2 linked regions of the Pyxidicoccus trucidator genome follow. Each later gene encodes a partner of the first gene's protein in a complex. Links are inferred from orthologs where the notes say so. Each region holds a gene or a part of one and is shown in the gene's direction. Other genes may lie near its edges.

The links.
Region 2: the proteins of dnaB (region 1) and dnaG are in contact, whole or in part, in a crystal structure (PDB 2R6A), measured with the Geobacillus stearothermophilus proteins. The link is inferred for Pyxidicoccus trucidator from one-to-one orthologs. Residues at the interface, in WP_033016901.1 of Geobacillus stearothermophilus: Ser13, Glu15, Ala16, Gln18, Glu91, Leu92, Asp94, Ala95, Val96, Pro97, Thr98, Ala99, Ala100, Asn101, Tyr104, Tyr105, Ile108; in WP_049624496.1 of Geobacillus stearothermophilus: Lys456, Leu457, Leu458, Pro459, Ala460, Asn463, Ala464, Leu467, Leu535, Leu536, Ile537, Ala538, Gln544, Glu545, Asp548, Tyr549, His552.

The regions. Positions count from the first base shown.
Region 1 is NZ_JAAIXZ010000005.1:525,143-532,052, reverse strand. The notes cover bases 3,387-6,372. They hold dnaB (replicative DNA helicase), read left to right. Parts: upstream 3,387-4,188; coding sequence 4,189-5,556; downstream 5,557-6,372. Other genes in these bases: G4D85_RS18010 (gamma-glutamyl-gamma-aminobutyrate hydrolase family protein), read right to left, coding at 6,296-6,372; thiD (bifunctional hydroxymethylpyrimidine kinase/phosphomethylpyrimidine kinase), read right to left, coding at 5,565-6,299; G4D85_RS18025 (LytR/AlgR family response regulator transcription factor), read left to right, coding at 3,387-4,089. Outside these bases: rpsR (30S ribosomal protein S18), read left to right, coding at 1-290; rplI (50S ribosomal protein L9), read left to right, coding at 317-760; G4D85_RS18035 (acyltransferase family protein), read left to right, coding at 930-2,099; G4D85_RS18030 (sensor histidine kinase), read left to right, coding at 2,106-3,233; more of G4D85_RS18025, read left to right, coding at 3,319-3,386; more of G4D85_RS18010, read right to left, coding at 6,373-6,910. UniProt on the Escherichia coli protein: The main replicative DNA helicase, it participates in initiation and elongation during chromosome replication. Travels ahead of the DNA replisome, separating dsDNA into templates for DNA synthesis.
Region 2 is NZ_JAAIXZ010000005.1:249,378-259,803, reverse strand. Bases 7,503-10,426 are described here. They hold dnaG (DNA primase), read left to right. Parts: upstream 7,503-8,011; coding sequence 8,012-9,841; downstream 9,842-10,426. Other genes in these bases: rpoD (RNA polymerase sigma factor RpoD), read left to right, coding at 9,934-10,426; G4D85_RS16910 (GatB/YqeY domain-containing protein), read left to right, coding at 7,503-7,671. In the rest of the region: tRNA pseudouridine(13) synthase TruD, read right to left, coding at 1-717; G4D85_RS16940 (DUF4388 domain-containing protein), read right to left, coding at 714-2,066; G4D85_RS16935 (DsbA family protein), read right to left, coding at 2,075-3,067; G4D85_RS16930 (asparaginase), read left to right, coding at 3,141-4,202; G4D85_RS16925 (GGDEF domain-containing protein), read left to right, coding at 4,273-5,184; G4D85_RS16920 (HEAT repeat domain-containing protein), read right to left, coding at 5,204-6,793; rpsU (30S ribosomal protein S21), read left to right, coding at 6,926-7,120; more of G4D85_RS16910, read left to right, coding at 7,213-7,502. UniProt on the Escherichia coli protein: RNA polymerase that catalyzes the synthesis of short RNA molecules used as primers for DNA polymerase during DNA replication.

The DNA.
Region 1 (6,910 bases):
ACCGCGGTGGCGGCCGTGACGACCGTGGCGGCGGGATGGGTGGCGACGACGACAAGCGTGGTGGTGGCCGCGGCTTCGGCCGCAAGAAGGTCTGCCGCTTCTGCGCCGAGAAGAACGCCTCCGTGGACTTCAAGGACCAGGCGACGCTGAAGTACTTCGTCACCGAGCGCGGCAAGATCATCCCCCGCCGCATCTCCGGCAACTGCGCGAAGCACCAGCGTGAGGTGGCCGTGGCCATCAAGCGCGCCCGTGGCATCGCGCTGCTCCCCTACAACGCGGTGGTCGGCTAGCCGCCGGTCCGCACAGGAGACTGAACATGAAGGTCATTCTGCGTGAGGACGTCGAGAACCTGGGCAAGTCCGGGGAGCTCGTCACCGTGAAGGACGGCTTCGGCCGCAACTACCTCCTGCCCCGCAAGAAGGCGGTGCTGGCGAGCGAGCAGAACCTGCGGCAGCTCGAGCACGAGAAGGGCGTCATCACCGCCCGGAACGCCAAGCTCAAGGGCGCGGCCGAGGAGCAGGCGAAGAAGATCGGCTCCATCAAGGTGACCATCAAGCGCAAGGTCGGCGAGCAGGACAAGCTCTTCGGCTCCGTCACCGCGCTGGACATCGCCGAGGCGGTCGCCGCCCAGGGGCAGACGGTGGACCGTCGCGCCATCCACCTGGCCGAGCCCATCAAGTCGACGGGCAGCTACGAAGTGGAGCTCCGCCTGCACAGCGAAGTGAAGGCGAAGATCAAGGTCGACGTGGTGGCCGAGTAGTCCTCGCCTCCCGTCGTTGAAGTGAGAGAGGCCGTCCGGGGAGACCCGGGCGGCCTTTCGCTTTGTCCCCTCCTCCCGTCCGGCTCGCGCCGCGTCCGGTCCGTCCCGCGACATCCGCGTGGAGCGCCGGGCGCGCGGTGCGTATCCCGGAGTGGAAGGAGGCTCACCCATGAGCACCGCTACCGCTGCGCCGCACCCCGTTGACGAGCACCGCCCCGACCTGGACTGGCTCCGGGTGGTGGCCATCCTCCTGCTGCACCTGTTCCACACGGGGATGATGTTCAACACGTGGGACTGGCACGTGAAGAGCGCCCAGGCGCTGCCCGCGCTGGAGCCCGTCATGGAGGTGATGCACCACCTCCGGATGCCGCTCTTGATGTTCATCGCCGGGGTGGGCACGGCGCTGGCGCTGCGGCGCCGCTCGCTGAAGGGCTTCGCGGGAGACCGCGCGAAGCGCCTGCTGGGGCCGGTGGTGTTCGGCATCTTCGTGGTGGTGCCGCCGCAGATCTACATCGAGCAGCTGTTCCGCGGTCGGTTCCACGGTGACTACGCGGCCTTCTACCCGTCGGTGTTCGACTTCGTGCCCTACCCGGCCGGCAGCTTCAGCTGGCACCACCTCTGGTTCGTCGTGTACCTCTTCGTCTACTGCATGCTGGCGCTGCCGCTCTTCGCGGCGCTGGCCACGGCGCGCGGGCAGGCCCTGCTCACGCGGGTGGAGGGCTGGCTGTGCCGGGGATGGAACGTGGCCTTCCTCTTCCTGCCGCTCGCGCTCAACTGGCTGCTGCTGCGCCACCACCCCACGACGCACGCGCTCCTCGACGACCCGAGGACCTTCGGCCACTACGGCATCCTCTTCCTGCTGGGCCACCTGCTGGGCCGCTGCCCGCGCATCTGGGATTCCCTGGTGGAGCGGCGGCGGGCGCTGCTGGCGGCGAGCGCCGTGCTCTTCGCCGTCATGATGCCGGACTCGGAGTTCCCCCTGGTGCCGGAGGTGCTCGGCGCGCAGGCGGCGCTCTGGCTGTTCATCCTGACGGCGCTGGCGTGGGCCCGGGCGCGCATCCGCGTCCGCCGTCCCTGGCTGAAGCACGCGCAGGAGCTGTCCTATCCCTTCTACATCCTCCACCAGACGGTCATCGTCGTCCTGGGCTACGCGCTCCTGGCGCTGCCGGTGGGGCCGTGGGCGCTGTTCGGGGTGGTGCTCGTCGTGTCCTTCGGCGTCACGTGGGGACTGACGGAGGCCGTGGCGCGGGTGCCCTTCCTGAGGCCGTGCTTCGGGATGAAGCCGCGCGACTCCCGGCCCGTGGCCCTCCGGACGGCGGAGGCGGGGCATACTGCCTGACAGCCCATGTCACCCCGTGCCTCCGAGAACCTTCGGGCCTCCGTCGCCCCCTGGCAGTGGCCGCGAATCCGTGCGCGCCCCGCGCTGGTGCTGTTCGGCCTCTTCCTGGGGGTGGGGCTGTGGAACGGGCTGACGGTGTACCTCACCATCCTCGGCAATGGCGGCAGCATCCCGGTGCTGGAGCCGTTCGTCTGGGAACTCACCGGAGCGCTGGCGGCGTTGGCCGTGCTGCCCGTCGTACAGACGGCGGTGGTCAACGCGCCCGGGCCCCGCGTCGGCTGGGCGCGCTTCCTGGGCGTCCACGTGGCGGGCTTCGTGCTCTTCACCACGCTGCACATCCTGGTGATGGTGCCCCCGAGGTACCCGCTCTACGCGCTGCTGGACCTGGGCACCTATGACTATGGAGACCTGGTCTTCCGCATTCCCATGGAGGCCCAGAAGGACCTCATCCTCTACTCGGTGGGCGCGACGCTGTGGAGCCTCCTGCTCGCCTGGAAGGAGCGGCAGGCGCGAGCCGTCCGGGAGGCCACGCTGGAGAGTGAGCTGCGGGAGGCCCGGCTGCAGGCGCTCACCGGGCAGCTCCACCCGCACTTCCTCTTCAACGCACTGAACACCATCAGCTCGGTGATGTACGAGGACCTGAAGCGCACGGACCGGCTGCTGAGTGATTTGGGCGGGCTGTTGCGCGCCAGCCTGGAGCGCAAGGAGGCCACGTGGACGCTCGCGGAGGAGCGTGCCCATGCGGAGCGCTTCGTCGCGCTGCTGACAGCCCGGTTCGGCGAGCGCGTGACGGTGCGCTGGGACGTGGCCCCTGGGCTGGAGGGCGCGCGGGTGCCGTGCTTCGCGCTGCAGTCGCTGGTGGAGAACGCGGTGAAGCACAACCAGGACCGGAGGGAGCCGCTGGAGGTCCGCATCCGCGCTCGCGAGGACGGGGCGGACTGGCGGCTGGAGGTGGAGGACACGGGACGCGGCTTCGCGGAAGCCTCCCCCGCCACGGGGCCCGGCGTGGGGCTGGCGCACCTGGAGCGCATCCTCGCGTTGCTGCACGGAGGGCGGGCGAGGATGGAGCGAGGGCGCGGCCCGGAAGGCGGTGCACGGGTGTCGCTGTGGCTCCCGCGTGAGGTGGCGGCATGAAGCGCTTCAGCGTGAGGCCCATGGATGCAGCGACCGATGCTCGACCCGTGAGCACGTGTCCTCGGCTCCCGCGTGAGGTGGCGGCATGAAGCGCTTCAGCGTGCTGGTCGTGGACGACGAGGCCCCCGCGCGGGCAAAGGTGAAGCGCCTGCTGGCGGACGACGCGCGCTTCGTCCTCGCGGGCGAGGCAGCGGACGGAACGGAAGCCCTCTCGCGCGTGGGAGCCCTGCGCCCGGACCTGCTGGTGCTCGACGTGCAGATGCCGGGGCTCACCGGCTTCGAGGTGCTGGAGGCGCTCGGCCCGGAGGACTGCCCCGCCGTCATCTTCTCCACCGCCTACGACGCCTTCGCCCTCCGGGCCTTCGACGCGCACGCGGTGGACTACCTCCTCAAGCCCTACGACGCGGACCGCTTCGGCAGGGCGCTCGACAAGGCCCACGCGCTGCTGATCGGCGGACAGCCCGAGACAGGCCGCCTCCAGTCGCTGCTGGAAGACCTGTCCCGCGCCCAGCCCGCGCGCCCGCTGGAGCGGCTGGTGGTGAAGGTGGGCGAGGCCTGGGTGCCGCTGCGCCTGGACACCGTCTGGCGCCTGTCCTCGGAGGACAAGTACGTGCGCCTCTACACCGACCAGGGCGAGCACCTGGTCCGGCAGAGCCTCCGCGCCCTGGAAGATCGGTTGGACGCCGCGCGCTTCGTGCGCGTGCACCGCGGCGACATCATCAACCTGGACGCCGTGGCGCGGCTGGAGCCCTGGACGCACGGGGACGGCATCCTCGTCCTCAAGAACGGCACCACCGTGGTGCTCAGCCGCACCTGGCGTGAAGCCTTCCTCCAGAAGTGGGGCCTGGAGGGGTGAGTCAGGGGGTAGGGTCGCCCCCCTCCACCCACCCGGTGCTACAGGTCTGTGGCGGGAATTTGGAGATGTCAGGCCCGCCTGTAGAGTGGGCAGGCAGCCATGGATAACGTCCTCGACATCAGAGAAGGCCGGCGGGTTCACGAGGACCTGGCCGCGGAGCGAGCGGTGCTGGGCGCCGTGCTCGCGGACAACACCCTCATCGCCGCCGTGGGTGAGGTGGTCTTCCCGGACGACTTCTCCAGCCCCGCGCACGCGCAGATCTTCGCGGCGATGCTCAAGCTGGACGGCCAGTCCAAGCAGGTCGACCACCTGACCCTGGCCGAGGAGCTGAAGGTCCTCGGCCAGCTCGTCGCCGTGGGCGGCCCCGCGTACCTGATGCGGCTGGACCAGGTGGTGCCGCTGGCGTCCAACGCCGTCCAGTACGCGCAGATCGTCAAGGACCAGGCCCTGCGCCGGCGCCTGGCCAACGTGGGCCGGGAGATTCAAGAGCTCGCCAGCTCGGAGACGGGCGAGCTGGAAGTGCTGCTCGACGAGGCCGAGCGCAAGGTGTTCCTCCTCGCGGAGAAGAAGCGCGAGGGCGACCTGCGCCCGGTCAGCGAGCTGATGGAGCAGACGCTCGACCTGCTCGACAAGATGAAGGCCGCGGCCACGGGCATCACGGGCCTGTCCACCGGCTACATCGACCTGGACAACCAGCTCACCGGCCTGCACGCGGGCGAGCTCATCATCCTCGCGGCGCGGCCGGGCATCGGCAAGACGTCCCTCGCGATGAACATCGCCGTGCACGCGGCGCTGAAGGAGAACAAGGCCGTCGGCATCTTCAGCCTGGAAATGCCCGCGGACCAGCTGCTCATGCGTCTGCTGGCCTCCACCGCGCGCGTGGACATGAAGAAGCTGCGCGGCGGCCGGCTGTCGCCGCACGACGAGGAGAAGTTCCAGGAGATGGCGGGCGCGCTCTACAACGCCCCCATCTACATCGACGACTCCGGTGGCTTGTCCCCGTTCGACCTGCGCGCCAAGGCGCGGCGCGTGAAGCAGAAGGACCCCCGGCTGTCGCTGCTGGTCATCGACTACCTCCAGCTCATGCACCAGAAGGGCAAGGTGGAGAGCCGCCAGTTGGAAGTCGCGGAAATCTCCCGCGCGCTCAAGCAGCTGGCCAAGGAGCTGGAGGTGCCCATCATCGCGCTCAGCCAGCTCAACCGTAAGGTGGAGGAGCGCAAGGGCGGCAAGCCCATGCTGTCCGACCTTCGTGAGTCCGGCTCCATCGAGCAGGACGCCGACGTGGTGATGTTCATCCACCGTGAGGATACGGACGAAGGCGGCCCGGACGGCGCGGCTCCGCCCTCCAGCACCGTCATCCCGGTGGAGCTCATCGTCGCCAAGCAGCGTAACGGCCCCGTGGGCTCCGTCGACCTGGTGTTCCTCTCGGAATACACCCGCTTCGAGAGCCGCTCCCGCGGCGAGTAGCCGGTCCGCTACGCGGCGCGCAGGTAGCGCACCACCAGGCCCCGGGCCGCGCGCACCGAGGCCTCCAGCGTGCGGCCCCGCCCCAGCTCCGTGGCCAGCGCGGACGCCAGCCGGCACCCGGTGCCACGGCGTCCGGGCGCGCGCTCCAGCCACTCACCGCGCAGCACCCGCACGCGCTCCGGTGTGGCCAGCACGTCCGCGAGCCCCTCCACGTCCGGCAGGTGCCCGCCCTTCACCAACACCGCGGCGAAGCCGTACCGCGCCAGCGCGGCGGCGGACTCCACGGCCTCCTCCACCGAGCGGGGCGCGGGCCGGCGCAGCAGCCAGCCCGCCTCGTCCAGGTTGGGCGTGAGCACCACGCGCGGGCCCGCCAGCGCCAGGTAGCCCCGCGCGGACAGGCGCGACAGCGGCTGCCCCCGCGAGGTGCGCACCACCGGGTCCACCACCCACCACGCGTCCGAGCCCTCCAGTGCCACGCGCGCGGCGGACAGCTGCGCGGGCCCCGGCACCATGCCCCACTTCACCGCGTGCAGCGGGCCCAGCTCGCGCGCGGCGGCCACCTGCGCGGAAAGCATGCGCGGCGCGGCGGCCACCCAGGTGAACGTCCGCGTGCCCTGCGCCGTCTGCGCCATGGGCACCGCCACCGGCTGGCCACCCCGCGCCAGCACGGCCGACACGTCCGCCAGCAACCCCGCCCTCCCCGTGGGCTCATGCCCGGCCAGCAGGAGGACGCGGGGAATCACCGCCGGTGCTCGCGCGCCTTCTGGATGAAGGACTTGTACAGGCCCAGGTGCACGGGAATGCTGGTGGCCATGTACTCGGGGTGCCACTGCACGCCCACCGCGAAGCCATGCACGGTGGACTCAATCGCCTCCACCACGCCGTCCGGCGCCACCGCGCACACCACCGAGTCCTTGCCCGCGACCCGCACCGCCTGGTGGTGCGTGGAGTTGACCATCAGCTGGCCGTGCCCCACCGCCTCCGCCAGCAGCGTGCCGTTCTTCACGTCCACCGGGTGCTGGGGCTGGGTGCGGTCATGCTTCTGCTCGTGCTCGCGCGCGCCCGGCACCTCGCGGCCGATGTCCTGGAACAGCGTGCCGCCCAGGATGACGTTGAGCAACTGCATGCCGCCGCAGATGCCCAGCACCGGCATGTTGCGCTTGAGCGCGCCGCGCATCAGCGCCGCCTCGAACGCGGTGCGGCCCTCCTTCAGCGCACCCAGGCCCTCGCGCGCCGCCTCCCCGTAGGCTTCCGGGGGGACGTCGAACGCGCCGCCGGTGACGAGCACCCCGGAGACACGGTCCAGGTACGCCTCCACGCATGTCGGGTCGTCTGAGTACGGCAGCACGAAGGG
Region 2 (10,426 bases), 280 kb from region 1 along the record:
CGCCTCGCAGACGAAGAGGCCGCCCGTCTCTTCCTTGCGCAGCACGTCCCCGCGCAGCGCGGTGGCCAGCGTGCCCGCGCGCAGGCGCTCCGCCAGCGCCCGGTTGAAGAGGCGGGACTGGAAGGCGGACAGGTACAGCTTTCGCTGGAAGCGTTCCGGCCGCTTCGGCAGCCGCTGGCCCAGCACCAGCAGCCGGCCCAGGTCCGCGTTGTCGCCCGCGCGGCCGAAGCGCTGCTCGCCGAAGTAGTTGGGCAGGCCCCGCTCCACCAGCCGGGAGAAGGTCTCCCGCGCGGCCCCCACGTCCTTCACGCCCCGCAGCCGCAGGCGGAAGCGGTTGCCACGCAGGTGGCCGGTGCGGAGCTTGTTCCCGTGCCGCTTCGTCCAGAGGAGGCTCACTCCGTCCAGGGCGAAGTCACCCACCTTCGCCTCCGCGCGCGCGGGCACGGAGATGAGCTGCCGGGTGACGGCCTGCCGGTCCTTCATCCCCGCCACGCCCACGTCGTCCTCGGACACGCCCAGCGCCAGCGCCAGCGCCTTCACCACCTCGCGGGTGTCCCGGCCGCGCTTCTCCACCCAGAGGTAGAGGTGCTCGCCCTCACCGGAAGGGAGGTACGCGGGCACCTCCTCCACCTCGAAGTCCTCGGGCACCAGCTTGAAGGCGCCCCCGCAACCGGGCACGTCCGCCGTCAGCCGGGGCAGCTCCAGGTCCGCCGTCACGGTGCCTCGAGCGTGGCCAGGAGTTCCTTCACGCGCCGGGCGAGGTCCTCGTCCGCGCGCGACTCCAGCAGCTCGCCGGCCTGGAAGAGGAGGAAGAACATCACGTCGCTGAGCGCCTGCTTGAAGGACGCCAGCGGCTCGCTGCCCAGCTGCGAGCGGTGCCGCTCGAAGCCCGCAATCAGCTTCGCCTCGGGCAGGCTGCCATCCGCCGCGAAGGCCAGCCCCTCCAGCACCGGCGAGGACGACAGCGCCTGGCCGGAGAGCGCGGCGTTGGCGGCGGCGATGAACTCGCGGTCCATGCCCTGCTTGGACACCTCGTCGCGAATCTCCCGGAAGATGAAGTTGAAGACGCGCGCCACCGGGCGCGGGTCCACCACCGGCACGGCGCGCACGGGAGGAACGGGCGGAGCCACTGGCGCAGCGGCCACGGGCGCAACCTTCACCGGCACGGGCGTGGGAGTGGTGGCGGTGGCCCCGGGCGCCATGAGGGGCTTGTCCGTCACCGACGCGAAGCCCCCCTCCAGCAGCCGGAACACCACCTTGGTGATGTCGAACTCGGACAGCCGCGCGGCGTGGCCCAGCTCGAGAATCGTGCGCCGGCCGTCGAGCAGGCCCAGCACCCGGTCCTCGTCCTCCTCCAGCTTCCCGTCCGAGGGGCGCTTGCGCGCCACGTACAGCCGCCCGTGGGGGATGCGCTTCCGGAAGTGCGCCATCTCGTCAATCTTCCGGATGCTGTCCATCAGCAGGCTCTGCGTGGAGAGCTGGATGATGTGACCCGTCTTCTCGTCCACCGGCTGGTCCACGAGGAAGAAGCTCCCCTCGCGGCACAGGACGATGGCGTGGAAGATTTCGCTCACCTGGTGGGTGACGCACTTGAAGAGGTCATGCGCCTGCAGGAGCCCCTTCTCCACCAGCGCGCGGCCCACCTTGGAAGGGGGGTGCTCGCGCAGCACCGTCTCCACCTGGGGCCGCTCGACGTAGCCCAGGCGCACCAGCACCTCGCCCAGCCGGTCCGCCGGGTCGTCGGAGGAGGCGCCCCGCACCTCGCCCTCGCGAAAGGTGACGGAGCGCTCGCCACCCGGCGAGGTGACGCGGATGACGCCGCTCCAGCGCGACTGGCTGAGGAAGGCGATGAGGTCCGACAACGGAAAGCCGCCCGCGTCCCCGGACAGCACCACGCGCGGAACGGGGATGGAGCCGCCCTCCGCGGGGGTGCGCGAGAAGACCAGCAGGTCGGGCGCCGTCGGCATCAGCGCGTACGTCCCCGAGCGCCCCGCGAGTGGCGAGGGGGCCTGTCTATCCTCGGGGGCGAGCTGACCCGTCCCCTCGATGCGGAAGCGCGCCATCATGCCCGCGGTCAGTCAGCGCCCCAGGCGTTGTTGTTCGTGCGCCACTCCAGCTCGTCCTCCAGGCTGTGGGAGAGCATCTCGTCCTGGATGAAGCCCAGGTCGAGCGGGCGCCCGTTGAAGTGCACCGCGGGCGTGCCGGTGATGCCGGCCGCCCGGCCCTGGTTGCGGAAGCCCTCCAGCTCCTGCTTGTACATGTCCGACTTCAGCACCGCGGCCAGCTTGTCCCCGTCCAGCCCCAGCCCCCTGGCCAGCGCGGGCAGGGCCTCGGGCTTGAGGTTCTCCTGGTGCTCGAAGAGGGCGTCGTGCATGGGCCAGAACTTGCCCTGGTCCCTCGCCCACAGCGCCGCCTGGGCCGCCGGCACCGCGTTGACGTGGTTGGACAGGGGGAAGGGCAGGTAGCAGAAGCGCACCTGCTGCGCGTTCTTCTTCGCGAAGGCCTCCAGCACCGGGCGGGCCTTGGCGCAGAAGGGGCACTCGAAGTCGGAGAACTCCACCACCGTCACCGGGGCGCTGGCGGGCCCGATGCACATGCGCTCGTCCACCTTGAACTGCGCCCGGGGGCTCCGGAAGGCGGCGTAGTACTGGGACAGCGAGACGATGACCTCGGTGGCGGGGTTGCCGTCGGACACCATGCGCGCGGCCACCCGGGCCATGCGCTTGGCGTGCCGGCAGCCGGTGTGCTGCTTCAGGCAGGCGCCCAGGGTGTGGGGGCAGCCGCAGTAGCAGAACTCGTCGCTGAGGACGGTGGCCAGCTCGCGCTTCGCCGTCGGGGGCAGCGACGAGAAGTCCATGCCCGGGATTCCGCTGAGGGCGGCGGCCGGGTCCGTGGGCGCGGCGATGGGCGCCGGGGTGGGGGCCGCGACCGGGGCGGGAGCGGCTGGCGCCGGGGCGGCGGGAGCCTGGGCGGCGGCCGGAGTCGCGCCCTCGGGGCTCTTGCACCCGGGGGCCGTCAGGACGACGGCCAGCAGGGGAATGACACGCTTCCAGCAGGAAAGGAGCACGCCGCGGGTCTTAGCCATGCGCGCGGGGCTTGTAAAGGAAGGCCAGCCTTGGCAGGGAAGCCCCCTGCCCATCATGCCCAGAGTCCTGCTGCTGCATACCGGGGGAACGCTTGGAATGGCCGGAGGTCGGCCGTCCGCCCTGCGTCCGTCGGCCTTCTTCAAGACGCTCAAGGCCCGCGCCCCGGAGCTGTTCCAGCTCGCGGACATCGAGCTGGAGCTGTTCAGCAACCTCGACAGCTCGGAGATGCAGCCGGAGCTGTGGAGCCGCATGGCCGCCCACCTCCACCACCGCCTCCCCCACTTCGACGGGGCCGTGGTGACCCATGGGACGGACACGCTGGCGTACACGGCGAGCGCCCTCTCCTTCATGCTGCGCAACCCGCCCTGCCCCGTGGTGCTGACGGGCTCGCAGCGGCCGCTGGGGGAGATTCGCTCGGACGCGCGGCTCAACCTCATCGACGCGGTGCTGTCCGCGCTCCAGGGGCCGCGCGAAGTGACTATCTGCTTCGACTCCCACCTCTACCGGGGCAACCGGACGCGCAAGGTGAAGGTGGCCGAGTACGACGCCTTCGAGAGCCCCAACTGCCCCGTGCTGGGCACCCTGGGCGTGGACGCGACATTCGAGCCGGGCCTGAAGCCGCGCGGCGCCTTCCGCCTCTTCGAGAAGCTCGACTCGCGCGTCTTCCTCCTGAAGGTGTACCCGGGGCTGGACCCCGCCCTGCCCCTCCAACTGCTGCCCCATGTGCGCGGGCTCATCCTGGAGGCGTACGGGGCGGGCAACTTCCCCATCGACCCGGAGCTGGGCCGGTCCCTGAAGCCCCTCTTCACCCAGGCCCGGGAGCGGGGGGTGCCGGTGGTGGTGGTGAGTCAGGCGTACCGCAATGGGGTAGACCTGAGCTTGTATGAGTCCGGGGCCGAGGCCCTGGCGGCGGGGGCGGTGGGCGGCGCGGACATGACCCCCTCGGCGGCGCTGGTGAAGCTGATGCAGGGGCTGGCCTACCACCCACACTCCCCGGACGCCCTGGCGCGCTTCATCCAGACCCCGGTGGCGGGAGAGCTGACCGTCGGACGGCCGACAGTCTCCCCGCCCGCCCCCGGACGCCGCCGGCCCGCGCGGAGGGTGCGTGCGGAGTGACGGCCGGTGGTGAAGAGTAGGGCAGCATGCTTGCCGATGTGAAAAGGCGGCCCGTAAGATGGGTGATGCGATGTCCGAGGAGAAAACTTCCGTCCATAACATTTCGGACCTGCTAGGCAGCGCCCAGCAGCAGAGCGCATATCTGATCGTCATCAGCGCCAAGTCCGCTGCGGGCATCGGGCGGATGTTCAAGCTGGACCGCTCCGAGGTCGTCCTGGGCCGCAGCACCGAGGCCCAGTTCCAGGTGGAGGACGACGGCATCTCCCGCAAGCACGCCAAGGTGGTGGCGCTGGGGGATGGGCGCTTCCAGTTGGTGGACCTGGCCAGCACCAACGGCACGTACCTCAACGGCCTGAAGGTCAACGCCGCGCCGCTCTACGACGGCGACAAGATTCAAATCGGCTCCAACACCGTCCTCAAGTTCTCCATCCAGGACGAGCTCGAGGAGCAGTACCAGCGCAGCATCTACGAGTCCGCCACGCGCGACGGCCTCACCCGCGTCTACAACAAGAAGTACTTCCTGGAGACGGTGCGCAAGGAGTTCAGCTACTGCCTGCGCCACCGGGTGCCGCTGTCGCTGGTCCTCTTCGACGTGGACCACTTCAAGAAGATCAACGACGCGTACGGCCACCCGGCTGGCGACTACGTGCTGACGCGCATCGCCCAGCGCGTGAGCGACACGGTGCGCACCGAGGACCTGCTGGCGCGCTACGGCGGCGAGGAGTTCGCGCTGATGCTGCGCGAGTCCGCCGAGGACCAGGCGCTGGCGTGTGCCGAGCGCTGCCGCTACGCGGTGGACAAGGCCGACTTCGTCTTCGGAGGCACGCCCATCAAGGTCACCATCAGCCTGGGCGTGGCCACGCTGCTGGACTCGGACTTCTCCCAGCCCGAGGACCTCATCGCCGCGGCGGACAAGTACCTGTACCGGGCCAAGCGCGCGGGCCGCAACCGCGTGGACGCCAAGGCCGTCAGCGGCATCTGACGCCCTCCCCCACTCCTTACTAGAGGCCGAAGCCCAGCCGGCGCAGTCCCTCGCGCGACACGTGCTGCACGTGGGTGTCCGCGTCGCGGGCCGCCGCGTCGGACAGGGCGGCGGCGGCGTGGGGCCCTCCAATGCGCACCAGGGCCTGCGCCGCGGCCACCCGCACGGCGGACACCGGATCCTGGCGAAGGCACACGGCCAGCCCCTTCACGTGGGCCGGGCGGCCGATGTGCTCCAGCGCCTTCGCGGCGGCCGCGCGCACCACCGGGTGCTCCGAGTCGAGCAGCACCGCGGCGTCGTCCCCACGCGGGGACAGGCGGTGGCCCCCCACCACCTCCAGCGCGGCGGCCACCACCTCCGGCGCCGGGTCCTCCAGCGCGTGCGAGGTGGCCTCCGCCACCTCCGGGTTGCGCGCCGGCAGCACGCCCAGCACGCGGACGGCGCCGGCCCGCACCAGCGCCTCGGAGTCGCGAAGGTAGGGTGTCAGCGTGCCCAGGCGCTCGCGGCTGCCCTCGTCGCAGTCCGCCAATTGCGCCAGCGCGTCGCCGCGCAGGGCCGCGGGCAGCGCCCTGTCCCGGGCCGTGCCCACGAAGAAGGCCGCGCAGCCCTTCTCGTGCACCATGGCCTCCAGCCAGGGCCGTGCCGCCGCGGCGTCCTTCGTCGCCAGCCGGCGCTCGGCGGCCTGGCGCAGCGACAGTCCCTCCACCTCGGCCAGCACGCGGGCGGCGTCCTGACGCACCTGGCGGTCCGCGTCCCCCAGCGACTGCTCCAGCTCCCGGCGCGCCAGCGGGCCGTAGACGCGCAGGGCCTGCACCGCCTTGCGCCGCTGGAGGGGCCCCGCTCCGGACAGGTCCGCCTGCAGCGCCTCCAGCTCTCGCGAGTACACCGCGAAGAGGCGGTTCACCCGCGCCTCGTCCGCCGGCCGGGCCTCGTCCAGCAGCAGGCGCCCCACCGAGGTGCGCTTGCGCTCGGCCACCACCTTCAGCGCCCCGGCGGTGATGGCGTCACCCGCCTCCGGCCGCGTCTCCAGCGCGTCCAGCACCACCCGCGCCGGCCGCCTGCCGAGGAAGCCGGACAGGTGCGCGAGCGCGACGCCCCGCACCTTCAAATCTTCCGCGTACAGCTCCAGCTCCAGCGCCTTGCGGATGGCGTCCCGGCGCGCCCACACCCGGGCCGCCGCGTCCGGGCCGCGCGCGCCCGCATCCTTGAGGAAGTCCGCGGAGGACTGGCCCGCCTCGGCGGCGGCACGGGCGGCGGTGAGGCACGCGTCCAGGTCCGCGGCGGCGGGCGACGCCGACACCCACTCCGCCAGGAGACGCCGCTCGGTGATGCCCCGGAGTCGGGCCTCCGCGCGCACCGCGGCCCACCTCACCCGCCAGTCCGCGTCCTTCCGGGCCGAGACGAGCGCGTCGCGATTCGACGGCCGCATGCCCTCCAGGGCACCCACCCACGCGTCGACACGGCCGCCGGGCAGGCATGCCCTGCAGACCCTCGCGCGCTGCGCGGAGTCCAGCACGTGCCGCTGGCATGACGTCCAGCAGTCCTTCGTCCCGGTGCCGGCGCTCTGGCCGGTCGCCAGGAGCACCACCAGGAGGAGGGCAGGGCTCACGATGCGGCCACTCTAGTGCATCGGCCCTAGCGTTTCCCTCCAGCGCCCTTGCGTTTTGCCCGGCACTGGGACATACCCGCTGCCCCTTTAAAGTCACACCCACATCTACGCATGGCGGAAGGAGGTGACAGTATGCCCGGTATCCGAGTTAAGGAAGGAGAGTCCATTGAAAGCGCCCTCAAGCGCTTCAAGAAGGCCACCGAGAAGGCCGGAATCCTTTCCGAGATCCGCAAGCGCGAGCACTACGAGAAGCCTTCCGTGAAGCGGAAGAAGAAGGCCCTCGCCGCCAAGAAGCGCGCGGTGAAGAAGGCCCGCAAGTCGTTCTAAGCGAGGCCCGCGCTGGAGCCGGGGCCCCGTCAGGTGCCCTGGCTCCCGCCGTCCAGTCCCCGGAACACACTTTCCCCCAGCGGAGTCGCGACATGGCAACCCTGAAGGAGCGGATCGACGCGGACCTGAAGGACGCGATGCGGTCCAAGAACGAGCTCACCCTCCTCGTCCTGCGGATGCTCAAGAGCGCGGTGAAGTACAAGGAAGTCGAGCCGGGCGCTTCCGCCCTCGATGACGCGGGCGTCCTGACGGTCATCGCCGGCCTCATCAAGCAGCGCCGTGACTCCATCGAGCAGTTCAAGTCCGGCGGCCGCCCCGAGCTGGCGGAGAAGGAAGAGGCCGAAATCGGCGTCCTCCAGAACTACCTCCCCAAGCAGCTCAGCGCCGACGAGCTCGCCGCCGAGGTCCAGGCCGCCATCGCCGAGGTCGGCGCCAAGGGCCCCAAGGACATGGGCGCGGTGATGAAGAACCTCAACCCCAAGGTCCAGGGCAAGGCCGAGGGCCGCGTCATCTCCGAGGCCGTGAAGGCCCAGCTGGCGAAGCTGTCCTGATCCACCTGAGGCTAGGTTGAAGCCTGCCGGCGCTGTCGGGAAACCGGCGGCGCCGTTGCTTTTGGGGCGGCCCTGGGGGCGGAAACTTGCCCCTCCGCCCCCCCGTCATTAAGTGCCTGGGCCGGTCCCCACCGCGTCCCGCCCTTGTCCGGCGGACGTCGTGTCCCAGGGCCGTAGGAGTCCGTGCCGTGCCCCATCCCTCCCCTCGCCTCCGCCGCTCCCCTCCTCCCACGCCCGTGGGCAGGATCTGCCAGGTCGCCTGGCGGGCGGGAGACGTCAGCCTGGGCTGTGATGATGTCAGGCGTGCGCCCACCTGTGCGTGGGCCAGGGGGTGGGTGCTGTGATTCCGGAACACAAAATCCAGGAAATCCTAGACCGGGTCGACCTCGTGGGCGTGATTTCGCGCCACGTGGAGCTGAAGAAGGCCGGGCGTGAGTGGAAGGCCTGCTGTCCCTTCCACCAGGAGAAGACGCCCTCCTTCTACGTGGTGCCGGAGAAGCGCTTCTATTTCTGCCATGGCTGCCGGGCCAGCGGCGACGCGGTGTCCTTCATCCAGCGCTACCTGGGGAAGACCTTCGTCGACGCGGTGAAGGACCTGGCGCAGGAGCTGGGCATCGACGTGGAGGGCGAGGAGGACCCCGGCGTCCGGGAGCGGCAGCGCATCAAGGACGCCACGGACTTCGCCGCCGAGCACTTCCGCGCCCTGCTCTGGCAGCACGACGAGGGCCGCGCCGCGCGGGCCTACGTCGCCAGCCGCGGCGTCTCCGAGGAGACGGCCATGGCCTATGGGCTGGGCTGGGCCCCCAACGCGTGGAGCACCCTGGCGGACCGTCTCCAGAAGCAGGGCATGCTGGAGTGGGGGCAGCAGGCGGGACTGGTGACGCCGCGCTCCAGTGGCGAAGGCTACGTCGACTTCTTCCGCAGCCGGCTGGTCATCCCCATCCGCTCGCCGGAGGGGCGCTCCATCGCCTTTGGCGGCCGGCTGGTGGGCTCGGATGACGGGCCCAAGTACCTGAACTCGCGCGAGTCCCGCATCTACAACAAGAGCGAGACGCTCTTCGGGATGAACCAGGCGCGCGACGAAATCCACAAGCGCAAGGCCGCCATCCTGGTGGAGGGCTACTTCGACTGCATCGGCCTGTACCAGGTGGGCATCCGGCACTCGGTGGCGCTGTGCTCCACCAACCTCACGCCCGGCCACCTCCAGGGGCTGCGGCGCGTGGACGCGAAGCGGCTCTACCTCCTGCTGGACGGGGACAAGGCCGGCCTTGCCGCTGTCGAGCGACTCGCCGGTCCCCTGCTCGCCGCGGGGGCGGACGCCCGGGTTGCGTTGCTGCCGCAGGGCGACGACCCGGACACCTTCGCGCGTCGCGAGGGTTCAGAAGGTGTGGAGCGCCTGCTCGACAGCGCCCAGCCGCTGACCACGCACCTCTTCACCACCGTCCTGCCCGACGGTACCCGGTCACCCTTCGAGGAGAAGATGGCGGCGTTGGACAGGCTCAAGCCGATGATTGCCCAGGTCCCCCCGGGGCTGGTGCGCAAGGACCTCTTCGAGGCCCTGGCGTCCTGGTTCGGCTGGACGGCGGCCATCGTCGACGAGTCCCTCCGCAACCTGCGCCCCAAGCCCACCACCGTGGGGCCCCAGGGCGCCAACCCCGGCGCCGGCACCGGCCCCGGGCAGCAGCCGCCCCGCCCCACGGAGAAGCCGCCGCCCTGGCTGGAGACGCTCTACGTGGCCTCCGTCCTGAGGGACGCCCGCCTGCTCGCCCGGGACACGTTCCGGGTGTGTGATGAGCTGTCACACATGGGCCTGCGGATGGCGCTTGCTCATGCCACGTCCGGGCATGGCACCGAGGATGCGCTCTACGAGGCCTCGGACGCCGTGAAGCGCTCCGTCGCGGAAGCCTGGCGCCAGCTGCCCGAGACAGGGGCGACGCTGGAGCACGACTTCTCGAACATCTGCAGGGAAATCATGGTGCGGCGCATTGACGAACGCCTCGTTTATATAAGGCGAGCGACGGAGCAGACGGCGGGAGCGTTCGACCTGACAGAGGAGACGCGCCAGCTCCTTTCGGAGCGCGTGGAACTGTTGGCGCTCAAGAAGCGTGTCCTGGAGGAGCTCAGGCCCTCCTCCACGTCGGGAACAAAGGCGCCCATGCAACCGGTTTGAGTTCGCGTTTGTAAGAAACCCTGACTTTGCGGTAGATCGGCCGGCTTGCCCCTGGCCTCAAGCCCCTGAATTTCCTAAGGAGAAGTACCCGAATGCCGACGCAGAAGCCCACGAAGGCGTCCGTGAAGCCCACCAAGAAGAAGGTGGATCCGGTGATCCGTAAGAAGAAGGCTCCGGACAGCTCCGCGACCTCGTCGGCGAAGGGGACGAAGGCGGGCACCGAGGAGAAGGAGGCGATCTCCGCGAAGTCGGACGTCGTCGCCGAGGCCACGGAGAAGCTCAAGAAGAAGAAGGGCGTCACCTCGGCCATGGCGGATGACGTGGACCCCGAGGAGGCCGCGGAAGAGGCTGCCGCCGCCGTCCAGGTGGACCCGGACGCCGTCGAGGACGACGTCGAGGAGGATCCGGTCGCCGAGCGCAAGGAGGTCAAGGACCTGCTCGCCGCGGGCCGAGAGAAGGGCTTCCTCACCTACGACGAGGTGAACGACGCGCTCCCCGCCGACATCGTGTCGTCCGATCAGATCGACGACGTGATGAGCATGTTCGGCGACAACGACATCGAGATCGTTGACGCCCAGAAGGCCG